Regions from separate parts of the Caballeronia sp. HLA56 genome, predicted to be linked through region 1. Evidence: predicted binding sites of a transcription regulator. Region 1 holds the regulator's gene; the other holds the start of a gene.
The links. The regulator FliA, encoded in region 1, starts transcription of late flagellar genes. The targets are predictions, from matches to a motif close to CTAAAGTTTNNNNNNNNNNNGCCGNTA.
Positions count from the first base shown of each region.

Region 2: the regulator FliA is predicted to act here: its motif matches at 4,805-4,831, upstream of motA (flagellar motor stator protein MotA).

Region 1 is NZ_BAAHOB010000005.1:554,879-563,603, forward strand. It holds gene putA (trifunctional transcriptional regulator/proline dehydrogenase/L-glutamate gamma-semialdehyde dehydrogenase) at 1-13, shown strand, start outside; gene ACYQ47_RS21980 (branched-chain amino acid ABC transporter substrate-binding protein) at 106-1,254, shown strand; gene ACYQ47_RS21985 (thiamine pyrophosphate-binding protein) at 1,338-3,020, opposite strand; gene flhF (flagellar biosynthesis protein FlhF) at 3,425-5,209, shown strand; gene ACYQ47_RS21995 (MinD/ParA family ATP-binding protein) at 5,202-6,122, shown strand; gene ACYQ47_RS22000 (RNA polymerase sigma factor FliA) at 6,141-6,872, shown strand; gene ACYQ47_RS22005 (GGDEF domain-containing protein) at 6,967-8,061, opposite strand; gene ACYQ47_RS22010 (Rieske 2Fe-2S domain-containing protein) at 8,265-8,725, shown strand, end outside.
Region 2 is NZ_BAAHOB010000005.1:178,753-187,477, reverse strand. It holds gene ACYQ47_RS20335 (Cof-type HAD-IIB family hydrolase) at 1-342, shown strand, start outside; gene ACYQ47_RS20330 (PXPV repeat protein) at 837-1,121, opposite strand; gene aqpZ (aquaporin Z) at 1,420-2,139, opposite strand; gene ACYQ47_RS20320 (glycosyltransferase family 4 protein) at 2,390-3,454, opposite strand; gene flhD (flagellar transcriptional regulator FlhD) at 4,104-4,415, shown strand; gene motA (flagellar motor stator protein MotA) at 4,878-5,738, shown strand; gene motB (flagellar motor protein MotB) at 5,755-6,738, shown strand; gene ACYQ47_RS20300 (response regulator) at 6,816-7,196, shown strand; gene cheA (chemotaxis protein CheA) at 7,260-8,725, shown strand, end outside.

The sequences.
Region 1 (8,725 bases):
GACGATCGGTTGAGAAGTATCCTCTCGCGCTCGATTCAAACAAACGGCAGCAGGCACGGCGATCCCGGCGACGAGCTGCCATTCACACTGGTACTAGGAGAAGCTATGAAGCACACGATGAACAAGCTGGCAGCCGCCCTGACGCTCGCCGGCCTGTCGCTCGCGGGGACTGCGTTCGCGCAAACAGCAGAAGATGTGAAGGTCGGCTTCGCCGGGCCGATGACCGGTGCGCAGGCGCACTACGGCAAGGATTTCCAGAACGGCATCACGCTCGCGGTCGAGGACTTCAACGCCACGAAGCCGGTGATCGGCGGCAAGCCGGTTCGCATCGTGCTCGATTCGGCGGACGATCAGGCCGACCCGCGCACGGGCACGACCGTCGCGCAGAAGCTCGTCGACGACGGCATCAAGGGCATGCTCGGCCACTTCAACTCGGGCACGACCATTCCGGCATCGCGCATTTATGCGAATGCCGGCATCCCCGAAATCGCGATGGCAACCGCGCCGGAGTACACCACGCAAGGCTTCAAGACGGCCTTCCGCATGATGACGTCCGACACGCAGCAAGGCTCGGTCGCGGGCGAGTTCGCGGTGAAGACGCTGAAAGTGAAGAAGATCGCCATCGTCGATGACCGCACGGCTTACGGCCAGGGTCTCGCCGACCAGTTCGAGAAGGCAGCGAAGGCGTCGGGCGGCAACATCGTCGTGCGCGAATTCACGAACGACAAGGCTGTCGACTTCAAGGCGATTCTGACCAAGATCAAGTCGTCGAATCCTGACCTCGTGTACTACGGCGGCGCGGATTCGCAAGCCGCGCCGATGGCCAAGCAAATGAAGACGCTTGGCTTTCTTGCACCGCTGATGGCGGGCGAGATGGTCAAGACCGACACGTTCATCAAGATCGCGGGCGACGCGGCCGATGGCACGGTGGCATCGCTCGCCGGCCTGCCGATGGACCAGATGCCTGGCGGCGCGGACTACACGGCGAAGTACAAGAAGCGCTTCAACGAAGACGTAGAGACGTACTCGCCGTACGCCTACGACGGCGCAATGGCCATGTTCAACGCAATGAAGGCGGCCAACTCGACGGACCCGGCAAAGTATCTGCCGCTGCTTGCCAAGACCGACATGCAAGGCGTGACCACGAAGCATCTGGCGTACGACTCGAAGGGCGATCTGAAAAACGGCGGTATCACGCTGTATAAGGTCGTTGGCGGGAAGTGGACGACGCTGCAGAGCGTGGGTGGGAAGTAAGGTTTAGTGGCTGTTTTGGATGGCCCGGTCGTGTGCGACCGGGCCGTTTTCGTTTGGACGGGGCTAACCGGCTGAACCAGCCCTCAGCGCTTCCCCTGCTCCCGAATCTGTTCGAGCGTCGCGCCCGGCGTGCTCTGATCCGCCGGAATCCGAATCTCGATCACCGCGGGCAATCCGGAACTCACAGCGCGCTCGAACGCCGGCATGAACTGCTCCGTCGATTCGACCCGCTCGCCGTGCGCCCCGAACGCGCGCGCATAAGCCGCGAAGTCGGGGTTCGTCAGCCCCGTGCCATGGACCCGATGCGGATAGTGCCGCTCCTGATGCATGCGGATCGTGCCGAACTGCCCGTTGTTCACGACCACGAAAATCACCGGCAGCTGGTACTGCATCGCCGTGGCGAGTTCGTGGCTCGACATCATGAAGCAGCCATCGCCCGCGAACGCGATCACCGTGCGCTGCGGATACAGCGACTTCGCCGCGATGGCCGCAGGCACGCCGTAACCCATCGCACCGCTCGTCGGCGCAACTTGCGAGCGGAAGTGCCGATACGAATAATGCCGATGCAGCCAGGTCGCGTAATTGCCCGCGCCGTTGGTGAGAATCGCGTCTTCGGGCAGGCGCTCAGAAAGCGTGCGCATGATCTCGCCGAGCTGGACATCGCCGAGCATGGGGCGCGGCTTGCGCCATTCGAGATACGCGGCGTGCGCCGTCTCGGCGCTGCCCGACCACGCGATCTGCGCGGGCGGTTCGAGCGCGGCAAGCATCGACGCAATCTCGGGCATGCCGGAGACGATCGGCAGATCGGCGCTATACACGCGGCCCAGTTCCTCCGCGCCCTGATGCACGTGAATCAGCGTCTGCTTCGTCTTAGGGATGTCGAGCAGCGTGTAGCCGCCCGTCGTCGATTCACCCATGCGCGGGCCGAGAACGAAGAGCACGTCCGCTTCGCGCACGCGCGCGGCCAGCGCCGGATTGATGCCGAGCCCGACATCGCCCGCGTAATTCGGATGCTCGTTATGCAGCGTGTCCTGATAGCGGAACGCGCATCCCGCCGGCAACTGCCAGCGCTCGATGAAGCGCGCGAAGTCCTGCGTCGCCTCGGCGGTCCAGCCGCTGCCGCCCGCGATCACGAACGGTGTCTTCGCGTTGGCGAGCAGTTCGCGCACGCGCTCCATCTGCGCCTGCGACGGCGCCGCCGCGACGCGTTGATAGCGCGGCACGGGCGGCGCCGCATCGCACGCTTCGGTCAGCATGTCTTCGGGTAACGCCAGCACGACCGGGCCGGGTCGTCCCGCCATCGCGACATGGAACGCGTGGCTTAGATATTCCGGCACGCGGCGCGGATCGTCGATTTGCGCGACCCACTTCGCCATCTGCCCGAACATGCGCCGATAGTCGATTTCCTGAAACGCCTCGCGATCCATGTGATCCCGCGCGCATTGGCCGATCAGCAGGATCATCGGCGTCGAGTCCTGGAAAGCGGTGTGCACGCCGATGGACGCGTGCGTCGCGCCCGGCCCGCGCGTGACGATAGCCACGCCCGGACGCCCCGTCAGCTTGCCGACCGCCTCGGCCATGTTCGCCGCGCCGGCTTCGTGGCGGCAGACGATCGTCTGTATCTGGCTGGTTTCGTCGTGCAGCGAATCCAGGACGGCGAGAAAGCTCTCGCCCGGCACGCAGAACACGCGTTCGACACCGTGATGAACGAGCGCATCGACAACCAGACGCGCGCCGGTGGTCTGGCCATGAGAAGCGGATGCCATGCGAACAAGTCTCCTTTGTCAGTGAGCATCGGTGAGCCCGGGTTTCGAGCCGCAGACCGTAGCTTACGCCGCTGGATGGGACTCTGGCTGATGCAGTCCGGCCGCCTTGGCGCGCGACGCGCCTGCCGCCGCGCGCCTCACAGCCGGACAAACCGCCAAGCGACATCTCTCGTCCCGTCGCGTCGATCGTGCCAGACCGGCATTTTTTCCCGCATGACGCGCGACGCAATCCGCACGGCCGGGTTGTTTCCATCAGTCGAAATACCCCTCTTTCACACCCTTTATCCAGCGATAGGCCCGAAGTGATCTTCGCAATAATGGCTTCACTGAAAAGCGGGCACGGAAATAACCAAAGGGTGCTCGCCTCGCAAATATCGCTGCATCTATCCTCATCGGGGGCCAGTTTGAACATTCGTAAATTCATCGGCGCGAACAGTCGTGACGCTCTGCGCCAGGTCCGTGAAGCGCTCGGACCCGATGCCGTGGTGTTGTCCAACCGCACGCTCGACGATGGATCGGTGGAAATCGTCGGTGTCGCGGATAGCGATCTCGCTTCGATCTCGCCCGCGAAGGCCGCACGCGAACAAGCCGCCGCCGCGCCGTTCGCCAGCGCCACGCCGCGCGCCGCGCTTGCACAAGCCGCAGCCGCCGCGATGAAGCAGCAGGCCGCCGCTCCCAGCTCTCCGATGAACCCCTACGCCAGCGGCGATGTTTTCTCCTCCGTCTTCGGCAACACCGCCGACGCCGACGATTTCGACGAGCAAGCCGACGAAGAGCGCATGGAAGCACCGCGCACGATGGCCGATTCCAATCCGTGGTTGATCGAACATGCGCGCCGTATCGCGCAACAGGCTTCGGTGCCGTCGAACCGGCCGCTGACGCCGTCTGCCGCAATTGCACGCGGCATGGGCGTGCCGGTATCGGTCAAGGCAGCCGACGCACCGCGCCAGCAAGCGCCGCGTGCACAAGCCGCCGCGCAACCGGTTGCCGCCGCGCCTGCCGCACCCGCCGCGCAAGCGCACGCAAAGATCGAAACGCCCGACTGGGCGCGTGAAGCCGCGCAAGTCGCCGCACGCCGCGCCGCACAGAAGATCAACGCAGCACCGCAACCCGCCGACGAAGCGCCGGCCGCATCGGGCAATTTCGAAGGCTTGCCGGCCAATGCCGCAGCCGTCGTGACCGAAGCCATCCGCACGCGCATGGAGCAAGTCGTCAACGAAACGGTGATGAACGAACTCTCGTCGATGCGCGAGATGATGGAAGAGCACTTCTCGGGTTTGCTGTGGGGCGACCGCCAGCGCCGCAACCCGACCAACTCGGCCTTGACCAAGCGCCTCTTCGCCGCCGGTTTCTCCGCGCAACTCGTGCGCATGGTGATCGACAACATGCCGTCGATGGAGAACGTGGAAAACGCGCTCGAATGGGTGCAGCAAGTTCTCGAATCGAATCTGCCGGTGATGCCGAGCGAAGACGCGTTGATGGAACGCGGCGGCGTGTTCGCGCTGATGGGCCCGACGGGCGTCGGCAAGACGACGACCACGGCAAAGCTCGCGGCGCGCTGCGTGATGCGCTTCGGCGCCAGCAAGGTCGCGCTCCTGACGACGGACAGCTACCGGATCGGCGCGCATGAACAACTGCGCATCTTCGGCAAGATTCTCGGCGTCTCGGTGCACGCGGTAAAGGACGGCGCCGACCTGCAACTCGCGCTCTCCGAACTGCGCAACAAACATATCGTGCTGATCGACACGATCGGCATGAGCCAGCGCGATCGCACGGTCTCCGACCAGATCGCGATGCTGTGCGGCACGGGTCAGCCGGTGCAACGCTTGTTGCTGCTGAACGCCACGAGCCACGGCGACACGCTCAACGAAGTCGTGCAGGCCTACAAGAGTGCGCCGGACCAGCCGCCGCTCGCGGGCTGCATTCTGACCAAGCTCGACGAGGCGACCAACCTCGGCAGCGTGCTCGATACGGTCATCCGCTACAAGCTGCCGGTGCATTACGTATCGACCGGTCAGAAGGTGCCGGAGAACTTGTACGTCGCAACCAAGCGTTTCCTCATCAAGAGCGCGTTCTGCATTCCGCGCGATGGCTCGCCTTTCGTGCCGCAAGACGACGATGTGCCGGCGCTTCTGTCCGCACTGTCCGCACGCGCCACGACCGAACTGCATGGAGTCCATTTTGGATAAGTTCGTGCTCGATCAGGCTGAAGGCCTGAGAAGGCTGCTGACGCGCGCCAGTTCTCGCGTGGTGGCTGTAGTGGGCGGACCGGCGGGCATCGGTTGCACGTCGGCGGTAGTGAACCTCGGCGCGGCGTTGTCCGTGCATGGCAAGGATGTGCTCGTCATCGACGAGCGGCATAACGCGGGCTCGGTCAGCCGCATGGCGGGTGTGGATGGCGCGGGCGCGCTCTCGGCGGTGATGTCCGGCCGTCGCGAATTGCAGGATGTCGCGGTGCGCACGCCGATGGGTTTTTCGCTGATCGCCGCACCGCGCGATGAACGTATCAGCCACGACGCAGCGCAAGCACGCGCGCTGCTCGACGGCCCCGCAGATATCGTGCTGATCGATGCGCAACTCGATCGTAATGGCGCGCTCTCGTCGCTCGCGGCGCAGGCGCATGACTTTCTGATAGTGACGCGGGTAGCCGCGTCGGCGATCACCGAGGCGTATGCGTGCATGAAGCGCTTGCACTACGCCCACGCGATCGGCCAGTTCCGCGTGCTGATGAATCACGTGCAGGACGCAGCCGATGCAGCGGTCGCGTTCGACAACCTCTCGGGTGTCGCGAGCCGTTATTTGGCCGTGTCGCTCGTGCAGGCAGGGTATGTGTCCGAGGATGCGCGCGTCGCTCGGGCGAGGGAGCTCTCTCGGTGTGCGGTGGAAGCGTTTCCGGCTACGGCCGCGGCGCGCGACTACCGCTACATCGCAGCCGAGCTGCTGCACTGGCCGATGCGTCCCGCGCCGTTTTCGCGCGGCGACGAAGCGAGCCAGTACGACGCGCACATTCCGGTTGGCGAGTCTGGTGAAAGCGGACGGAAAGCGGCGCACCGAGCGGCGGCGTTTTCCGATCATGCAATGAGCAGCACGGCGTCGATGTGATATTGAAAGGTGAACAGGATGTATAACGCCCAAGGCAAACTCTCGCAGTCCGACGTGCTTACGAAATATGCGCCGCTCGTTCGCCGCCTCGGACTCCAGCTCGTCGCCAAAATGCCGGCGAGCGTCGATCTCGACGATCTGATTCAGGCCGGCATGATTGGCCTCCTCGATGCGGCTAGCCGCTACAAGGAAGATCAGGGCGCCCAGTTCGAAACCTACGCAAGTCAGCGTATTCGCGGCGCCATGCTCGACGAGTTGCGCGCCAACGACTGGTTGCCACGCAGCATGCGCAAGACATCGCGCGAAGTGGAGTCGGCGGTACACAAGGTGGAACAGAACCTTGGCCGTTCGGCCAGCGAGACCGAAGTCGCCGAGCACATGAAGATGCCGCTCGACGAGTATCAGTCGATGCTGCAGGACTTGCACGGCAGCCAGTTGATCTATTACGAAGACTTCGACCGCTCGGCGGACGACGAGCCGTTCCTCGACCGTTACTGCGTCGATCGTTCGGACCCGCTGTCGGCGCTTCTGGACGACAGTCTGCGCGGCGCGCTGATCGAAGCCATCGACAAGTTGCCGGAGCGCGAGAAGCTGCTCATGAGCTTGTACTACGAGAAGGGCCTCAACCTGCGCGAAATCGGCGCGGTGATGGAAGTGAGCGAGTCGCGCGTGTGCCAGTTGCATAGCCAGGCCGTGGCGCGTTTGCGTGCGAAGCTGCGGGAACAGTCGTGGACTAGCGTCGAGGCCTGAGTTCCGAGTTGTAGAGGCGCGCGAAGCCCCGAACCGGGGCCGCGCGCTTTTTGCTTTTGCCTTTGCAAAGGCGCTCGAATGCGCGCGGATGGGCTCAATGCATCTCGAAGTCGCGCGCCTCGGCGAACACCGTCTTGCCTTCGCCGAGACTCTTTGCGCGATACATCGCGCGATCCGCGGCTCTCAGCACGGCGGTGATATCGGCGTCATGCGCTTCTGCCGCGCTCGACAGCAAGCAGGCGCCGATACTCGCCGATACGCTCACTGGCCGCTCCTGCACCAGCGTGAGGTCGGCGAGCGCCGAATGGATGCCATCGGTGAGCGTGAGCACCGCGCTGCGATCGCGCATGTTGCGCGCGAGCACGACGAACTCGTCGCCGCCCAGCCGCGCGATGGTGTCGGTCTTGCGCATGCGCCGTGCAAGCAATTGCGCGAACGACTGCAACAGCACGTCGCCGACCGCGTGACCGTAGGTATCGTTCACGCCCTTGAAGCCGTCGAGGTCGATCAGTAGCAGTGCGCTGGTATTCGCGTCGGCGGCTTCGGGCGCGGACATCGCGCGATTCACGGTTTGTTCGAGCGCGTAACGGTTATAGAGGCCCGTGAGCGGGTCTGTCGATGCCTGCCGCGCCAGCACGCGATTCGCGCTGCCAAGCCTGTCGACCAGCACACTCAGATACACCGACGCGCCCAGCACGCTCAGCGCGAGCCCGAGCGCGGCGGCGCGGTTTGCCACCCACCACGGTTGCCACAACGCCAGCGCGACGATCGCGACGAGCGCCATTGCGCACGAAATGGCGAGCGTGCGCTTGCCGTAGCGGCATCCCGAGCCGATCAGAAACCAGAACACCACCCACAGCAGCGGCAAGGCGAGCGTGCCGCAGAGAAAGAGCATGGCGCCGAGCAACGCCTGATCGAGGATAGTGGTGATGACGAGCCGGACGTTGGACAGCGCCATCATCCGGCTGACGAGCAATAGTGTGATTGCACCGTAGGACACGTAGAGCGCGATCAACCGCGTGATCAGCGACGCGTTGGCCGAAGGGTGCCGCCACGCATACACCGCATAAGCCAGCAGAACTGCCGCTCCCATCCCGATACGCAGCATGGCTTGCTCGCGTTCGGGATTCCGGTTGCCGGACCATGCGAAGGCATAGGCCCGGCGTGCCGGTTGATGCGCCTGCTCCATACTGAACCCCTGGTGGTGATTTCTTGCTGTTATGGTCTTTTGCGCGTGTCTTTGCTGTCGCGCTTTTGTCTTATTGCGGCCCCGTCGCGATGTTCGTCTCCGACGACTGGTATTTTGCAACGTTTTGCCAAGCTGCTGTGAATCGTGTAAGAACGCATCTCGGACAGATGATTAACGGCGTTTTCTGCGGATGCTTCAGTGCTATGAGCGACGACTTTTCTCTCGCTGGCGAATGGCTGGCGGTCTGTAATGGCGATGACGTGCCGGCGGGTTCGACGCGAGCGTTCATCGTGGCGGATGAGCGCATCGTCGTATGGCGCGATGCCGAAGGCGTGGCGCATGTCTGGCGTGACTACTGTCCGCATCGCGGCGCGCAACTGTCGCTGGGCACGGTGACGAACGATCAGCTCGTGTGTCCGTATCACGGCTGGCGCTACGACACGCTTGGTCAGTGCGTGCTGATTCCGTCGAATCCGTCGCTTCGGCCTTCGAAACGCGCGTGCGCCACCGCGTTCGTCGCCGAGGAGAAATACGGCGTCGTGTGGATGTGCTTCGGCGAGCCCGCGCACGCGCTCGATTTCTTTCCCGAAGCCGCGATTCCGGGCGGACGGCGCATCAACCTTGCGCCGCAGACGGTGAAGTCGTCCGCGCCGCGTGTCGTCGA
Region 2 (8,725 bases), 380 kb from region 1:
GCGGCAAATCTGGAGCGCGAATTCGGCGACTCGCTGTACGTCACTTATTCGCTGCCGGACTGTCTTGAGGTGATGACCTCGGATGTGTCGAAGGGACGCGCGCTGCGCTACGTTTTGCAGCGACTGGATATCGATCCCGCGCAATGCGTCGCGTTTGGCGACAACATGAACGACATCGATCTGCTCGAAACGGCAGGGCATCCGTTCATGATGAACAACGCGAATCCCGATCTCATCAAGCGGCTGCCGGACGTACCGCGTATTGGCAACAATTTCGAGGCGGGTGTCGCGCATCAGTTGCGCAAGCTTTTCGGGATTCGCGACGAAATTGCGGGTGCCTGACCTATTGATGGAGCGTGCGGGGCGGCGGTGGCTCGTGCTGTGACTCCAACTGCCATCGCAACTGCGGAGGCAACGGCGACCGCGAGTGCCATCGCAACTGCGAAGGCAACCGCCACCGTAAGTGCGACTGCGACTCCAACTGCCAACGCAACTGCGAAGGCAACGGCGACCGCGAGTGCCATCGCAACTGCGAAGGCGACTGCCACCGTAAGTGCGACTGCGACTCCAACTGCCAACGCAACTGTGACGGGCAACGGCGACCGCGAGTGCCATCGCAACTGCGAAGGCGACTGCCACCGTAAGTGCGACTGCGACTGCGACTCCAACTGCCAACGCAACTGTGACGGGCAACGGCGACCGCGAGTGCCATCGCAACTGCGAAGGCGAACGCCACCGTAAGTGCGACTGCGACTGCCCCGTAAATGCCACCGCGACCGCCACCGCAGCTCCGGCCACTGCAGTTCCGGCAGCCGCAGCCGACTGCGCCATCATTCTTATCCGCGACGTCCCCAGCCATTGTGATTGCCGTTGTCATGCCAGCCGGCACGATTCCATCGGCCATTGTCGTAACCGTAGTTGCCATGCCAGCGCGGTTCCTCATGACGATAATAAGGTCCGCCATACACCGGCGCCGGGCGCACATAAACCGGAGCCGGCGCCACATACGCGGGTGCGCCGAGCGAAACGCCGATGTGAAGATCACTGTGGGCCTGAGCCGCTCCAACCGCACCGATCGCGAGGCCGGCAGCTACGAGCATGTGGGTGACGATGCGCTTCATGGTGTTCTCCTTTAGAGCGACGCGTGTCGCATGAGTCCAATGTAAGCGCCGCGCGTCTTACAAGCCTCGACGAGTTGTTACGGTATGAAAGCGCGTCGTAAAGACGATAAAACAAGCCGGAGCCTTGTCCAGCAAAGCTTTCGAGCGAGGGAACGGCGCGCCGAACGAAGATAGTAAGCATGCTTCGTAATTGTCCATTACATTTGTCTCGCCGCTTTAATCTAAGAGCACAGAATTCGCGCTGGAAAAGCAAAACGGGCGCACGAGGCGCCCGTCTTTGAAGCATGATCAAACGTACTTAGGCAGTGATCAGTGCCTTTCTGCGTTCGCTCGTCAGGATCGGGTACACCACGCCCGCGACGATTGCACCGGCCAACGGCGCGATCCAGAACAGCCACAACTGGTCGAGTGCCCAGCCGCCGACGAACAATGCCGGGCCAGTCGAACGCGCCGGATTCACCGACGTGTTGGTGACGGGAATCGAGATCAAATGGATGAGCGTGAGGCACAGGCCGATGGCGATCGGCGCGAAACCCTTCGGTGCGCGGTCATCGGTGGCGCCGAGAATGACGAACAGGAAGAAGAAAGTCATTACGCCTTCGCAAACCAGTGCCGCGAGCATCGAATAGTTGCCCGGCGAGTGCTCGCCGAAACCGTTCGCCGCGAAGCCGCTGGCAACCAGATTGAAGTCGGGATTGCCCGTGGCGATCAGCGACAAAACCCATGCGCCGAGCGTCGCGCCGATCACCTGAGCGATGATGTACGGACCGAGATCGCGTACCGGAAAGCGGCCCGCAACCGCGAGACCGATGCTAACCGCCGGGTTCAGATGGCAACCCGACACATGGCCGATGGCGTAAGCCATGGTGAGCACGGTGAGACCGAACGCCAGCGAAACGCCAGCCAGGCCAATGCCGACATGAGGAAAGGCCGCGGCAAGCACGGCGCTTCCGCAACCGCCCAGCACAAGCCAGAAAGTACCGAAAATTTCAGCGCCGAGACGCTTCGACAATTGCATGATCCTGCCTTCGTGAAAAATATGAACAACCGTTGACAAAATGCAAGAAAGCTCAACTCCTCTTGCGCAGCGGAGTTTAAGCGCGATTCTTTGGCAAAACTGTCAAAAATGGTTGATTTGCAGTCAATTCACGCGATAACGGCAGAATCTTCGGAATATCCTTAGCGGGTTGAATTGGGCTCACAAAATGAAAAACCGCCCGTTGTCGGGCGGTTTTTTAAACGATACCTAAGGTCTGGCGCGCCGCGTATTAGCCCACTGCGACCTGACGAAGCACCGGACGCTTGGCCGCCTGAAGCATGGCCGTGTAGCTATCGACGTAATTTTGCGCCATGGTCTTCGCGCTGAAACGACGCTCGAACTGCGCGCGGATTTCCGTGCGCGATAGCTCATCTATCCGATGCAGCGCGCCCACTGCGCCTTGCACGTCTTCGCAGATAAAGCCGGTCACGCCATGATCGATCACTTCCGGCACCGAGCCGCGATTGAACGCGATCACCGGCGTGCCGCATGCCATCGCTTCGATCATCACGAGGCCAAACGGCTCGTTCCAGTCGATCGGGAATAGCAGCGCCTTTGCGCCCGACAAGAATTCCGGCTTCTGCGCTTCATTGATCTCGCCGATGAACTCGACATGCGCCTGCGACAAGAGCGGCTCGATGGTCGACTTGAAATATTCCTGGTCGACCTTGTCCACTTTCGCGGCGATCTTCAGTGGCAGACCGCTTTGCGCCGCGATCTTGATGGCCAGATCGGCGCGCTTTTCCGGGCAGATACGGCCGAGGAACGCCAGGTATTCCGGCTTCTTGTGCGGCTGCGGCGTGAGCAAATCTTCCGGCAGACCGTGATAGACCGTGTTTAGCCAGTTGGCTTGCGGCAGCGGCGTGCGTTGATTGTCCGAGATCGAGATCACGTTCGCCTTCGTGAACGTGTTGAAGATCGGCTGGAGTTCAGGCAGGTCGAGACGGCCGTGCAGCGTCGTCACGAAAGGCGTGTCCATCTGCGTGAACAGCGGGAACGGCATGTAGTCGAGGTGGAAGTGCAGCACGTCGAATTCATGCGCGCGGCGGCGGACGGTTTCGAGCAGGAGCATGTGCGGCGCGAGCGCGTCGCGCACGGTCGGGTCGAGGCGCAGCGCGCGCGGCCAGGCCGCATCGAGAGTCGCCTTGGTTTGCGAATCGCCGCTGGCGAACAGAGTTACATCGTGGCCGAGGTCGACGAGTGCGTCGGTCAGATACGACACGACGCGCTCGGTGCCGCCGTAAAACTTCGGGGGAACTGCTTCGTGCAACGGTGCAATTTGTGCGATTCGCATAACGTGACTCTCCTGTTATTTAAGGCATTGCAGTCACGCTCCGGTCGAGCGCTCGACGCATGCCGTTCGGGCGGGCCGCGTTCGTGTAGAAGACGCCGCCCGAGACTGGCCCGGACAAGAAACTGTTCAACCGGGTTATCCCTTACTGCTCATTATCGGGATCGAGCGCGGCATTACACTTCATTTTTCAAACGCTTAACCTTGTTACAGCACGAAACAACGGCTGTTACGAAGTCAAAAAGTGCATCGATATCAATGACGTAGACGAATTCGACGCACGCAGGGCATTGCCGCGAGGCATTGAAGTAGCACGGATCGGGCCTAAGGCATATGGGCCGGTTCTGCACATGGCACGGAGCGATTCGTGCGCGGGGCATTTCAAGTCGGATGAAAACCTGCCGATAGTTGAGTTTGGTGCTCCCGATTCGCTCAAACAGCGGTTCAACTATTTCGCGTAGGAATTTTTCTTACACGACGTCGCGGGCTTTTCCGTCGATAAATCGGTCGATTTATCCGATTGGCGCGCGCTCGAAGCCTCATCGACAATCGAATCCACACCATGAGCGGGGCCGAATCGCCGCAATCCAGAGCGATCCGAGCAAACGTTTCCCGCACGGCCTGACGAGCCGGGTATCGATTCGGGGAAAAGATGACGGCCAGCACAACCACCACGCTCGCGGAGATTCGCGAGCTTAATCTCGCGTACTTGCTTCTGGCGCAGCAGCTATTGGTTGCGGACCGCGCTTCGGCCATGGCTCGGCTGGCGCTTTCGGACGACGTGGCGCAGTTACTGGCTTCGCTTTCGCCCGCGCAGGCGGTGAGGGTGGCGTCGTCGAGCCATTTGCTGTGCCGCTTTCGCTTCGACGATCACGCCATCCTTTCGTCACTCGACGAAAAGGACAAAAGCGCAGCGCCGGACGCGACCCTCCTCGCGGATGCATTGGCGATAGAAGCCGGCTGATCTGCGCGTTGATTCGAGCTGATCACGGCGGCGTTTGCGTTGCGCGCTCACAGCGCTGACCGAACGCAACGGCGCGCAGCCGGCACGAACCGATCAGACGAGCGGCCGCCGTGCCAACACCTCGTAAGTTGGTCGGCATACGTCTGCGGCCCATGACAGGCCATTCATCCCAGTGAGCCGCCTCGCTGGCAGATCGACGCACGTCTCGCGGTCAACTCGCCTTCTACCACGAACAACTGGCGTATCGCGAAGAGCTATACGCCGCCGTTGCGCGCACGAAAAGGCATTCGCACCGTAGCGTCCCCGCGCGCCATGCGCCATTGCGCCGCATGTCGTCAGAGCCCCATGCCACGCGGGTTTTAGCGTTTGCCTCACCTCCCGGTCATGCACCAAAGTTTTCCCTTGCCGTGCCGTAAACCCACATAACGGCGGTCATCCCGCAACTACCTTGAGGACTCGACTGTGCTGATTTTCGTTGGAACGCTCGTGACATTGCTGTCCGTATTCGGCGGTTACGCGCTCGAAGGCGGCCACCTTGGCGCGCTCGTGCAACCGGTCGAAATCTTGATGATCGCGGGCGCGGGTGTCGGCGCATTCATCCTCGGTAACGGCATCAAGACGATCAAGTCGACGCTGCGCGTCATTCCCACGCTGTTCAAGGGCTCCAAGTACAACAAGGATGTGTACATGGAACTGATGGGCCTGCTCTACGTCCTGCTCGCCAAGGCGCGCAAGGAAGGCACGCTCACCCTCGAAAGCGATATCGACGATCCCCATAAAAGCCCGATCTTCGGTCAGTACCCGAAGATTCTCGCGGACGAGCACATCGTCGAATTCCTGACGGATTATCTGCGGCTGATGGTCGGCGGCAACATGAACGCGTTCGAGATCGAAAGCCTCATGGACGAGGAAATCGAGACGCATCACGCCGAAGGCGAAGCGCCCGCACAAGCGCTGCACAAAGTGGGCGACGCCATGCCCGCGTTCGGTATCGTCGCGGCCGTCATGGGCGTCGTGCACACGATGGCTTCCGCCGATCAGCCGCCCGCGATTCTCGGCGAGATGATCGCGCAGGCGCTCGTCGGCACCTTCCTCGGCATTCTGCTTTCGTATGGCTTCATCGGCCCGCTCGCGGGCGTGGCGGAGCAGCGCGTGGCCGAGCAGACCAAGATGTTTCAGTGCATCAAGGTGACGATCCTTGCGAGTCTGAACGGCTATGCGCCCGCCATCTCGGTGGAGTTCGGCCGCAAGGTGCTGTTCTCGACCGAGCGCCCGTCGTTCTCCGAACTGGAAGAACACGTGCGCCGGGTCCGCGCGAAGTGAAGCGAGGAACGACGCCATGAGCTCACCCGACAAAGACCGGCCAATTTTCATCAAGCGTATCGTCGCGGGCCGCAAGGGACATCACGGCGGCGCGTGGAAGCTTGCCTACGCGGACTTCATGACCGCGATGATGGCGTTCTTCCTGCTCATGTGGCTTCTGAGTTCGACTTCGCCGGTGCAACGACGCGGTATCGCCGAATACTTCAACACGCCGCTCAAGGCCGCGATGGTCGGCGGCAAGACCGTCGGCATGGACTCCAGCATCATCATGGGCGGCGGGCGCGATCTGTCGAGTCCCGAGCCCGGCACGGTGCGCACCACCGAAGGCAATACGCCGTTCGCGGTGCGTTCGTCGGCAAGACCCGATGAAGCCGCGTTGAGACAAGCCGAAGGCGAGATCGAACGCCGCGAGCAAGAGCGCCTGCACGACCTCCAGGTGAAGCTCATGTCGGCCGTCGAGGCCAACCCGACCTTGCGCCAGTTCAGGCAGCAGATACGCATCGATTCGACCCAGCAGGGCTTGCGCATCGAGATTGTCGATACCCAGAAGCGGCCCATGTTCGCGCTCTCCAGCGACTCCGTGCAGCCGTACATGCGCGACATTTTGCGCGAGATAGGCAAGACGCTGAACGACGTGCCCAATCGAATAGTCGTGCAAGGACATACGGATGCCGTGAAGTACGCCGGCGGCGACAAGGGCTACAGCAACTGGGAACTATCGGCGGACCGCGCGAACGCGTCGCGGCGCGAGCTGATCTACGGCGGCATGGACGAAGCGAAGGTGCTGCGCGTGCTCGGGCTTGCATCGACGCAGAACCTGAATCGCAAGGACGCGATGGACCCGGAAAACCGGCGCATCAGCATCATCGTGCTCAACCGGCGCGCGGAGAGCGCCATGTTGCGCGACGACGGCGCGCCGCCCGCGACATTCGACAACGCGGCGGGCGCGGCTCCCGTGCTGGACAAACTCGCGCCCGTATTCCAAGCGCGACCGCAATAAAAGCGAAATCCGCGCGAAAGACTCTCAAGACTCCACACGTTTTAGCCGTCAACCCGGCAAGACCGCAAGAGACACACATGATCAAGAACATTCTGGCAATCGACGATTCCGCCGCCATGCGGCAGATTCTCTCCGCCACGCTGACGACGGCGGGCTACGAAGTGACCGTCGCGTCGGACGGCAACGAAGGGCTCGAATGGGCCCTCGCCGAGCGTTTCGATCTCGTCCTGACGGACCAGCACATGCCCGGCAAGAGCGGGCTCGATTTGATCGCGGAGTTGCGGGTGAATCACGCCTACCAGGCAACGCCGGTGCTCGTGCTGACGACCGAGGACAGCGAAGCGTTCAAGGACGCGGCGCGCGCGGCGGGAGCGACCGGCTGGATTCAGAAGCCGCTCGATCCCGAGCTCTTGACCGAGTTGGTGGCTGCACTGTCGGAACCCGAAGAGCAGCACTGAGCAAGACGAAGCAAACCTCGACCGAATAACGCGACTGAACAGCATTTCTGCGGTGACTCAAGCATGACACTCGACATTACCCAGTTCTATCAGACCTTCTTCGACGAAGCAGACGAACTGCTCGCGCAGATGGAGCAGCTGCTGCTCGTTCTGGACATTGCGAATCCCGATCCGGAAGACCTCGCGGCGATCTTTCGCGCGGCGCATTCGATCAAGGGCGGCGCGGCGACCTTCGGCTTCACGGCGCTCACGGAAACGACGCACATCCTCGAATCGCTTCTGGACCGCGCGCGCAACAACGAACTCGTTCTGCGCCGCGACATGATCGATACCTTCCTCGCGACGAAGGACGTGCTCTCGGACCAGCTCGCCGCGTATCGCGCGAGCGCCGAGCCGGATGCGGCTGCGGCCGCGGCGATCTGCGCGAAGCTCGAGCGTCTGAAGCACGAAGACCCGGAAGCGCCGGCGGCACCGGTGATAGAAGAAGCCGCCGCCGTCATCGAGAAGGCGCAACAACACGAACCCGCCTACGAAGGCCCGAACGCTCCGCCCGCGCATGTCATCGCGCAGGCTGCGGAAGCGATCGAGGACGACGGCACGTGGGACGGCGCGTTCGAAGTCACGGACGGCGCACCGATTGCAGGAACCGCTGCGGCAGCATCGGCAGCGGAAGCAGGACCCCACCTGAAAATTACGCTACGGGGGGTGGGCGAGAAGGACCTGGCGACTTTGACCGAGGAGCTGGGTAACCTGGGAAGTATCGTCGGAGAAAAGAAGACTGACGCCGAACTCGTGCTTTGGCTCGAGTCGGACGTGAGCGCCGACGACATCGTGGCCGTGTGCTGCTTCGTGATCGATGAATCGCAGATCGGAATCGGCCGTGGCAATGCGGCGGATCAGTCGGCGCAGTCGCCGGCCGCATCCGTCGAAGTACCGCCGGCAACGGCGGCGCATCACGCGCTACAGCAACAGCCGGACGCATCGCAGGCGCTCGACGCGTCTGCATCCACGGCGCAACAAAAACAACAAGCGGCGACGGCGGCGGTCCCGGAGACTGCCGCCCAACCGTCACAGAAACCGGCCAACGCCAATACGAACGATGCCGATAAAAAGGCGCGTCCGGCAGCGGCCGCATCGGCGGAAGGCAGCTCGATTCGCGTCGGCGTGGAGAAGGTCGATCAGCTCATCAACCTGGTGGGCGAACTGGTCATCACGCAGGCGATGCTCGCGGAAACGACGAGCACGTTCGATCCTGCATTGCACGACCGTCTTTTCAACGGCATGGCGCAGCTCGAGCGCAACGCGCGCGATCTGCAAGAAGCCGTCATGTCCATCCGCATGATGCCGATGGATTACGTATTCAGCCGCTTCCCCCGGCTCGTGCGCGATATCGCGGGCAAGCTCGGCAAGGACGTGGAACTCGTCACGTTCGGTCAGGCGACCGAACTGGACAAGAGCCTGATCGAACGCATCATCGATCCGCTCACGCACCTCGTGCGCAACTCGCTCGATCACGGCATCGAAACCGT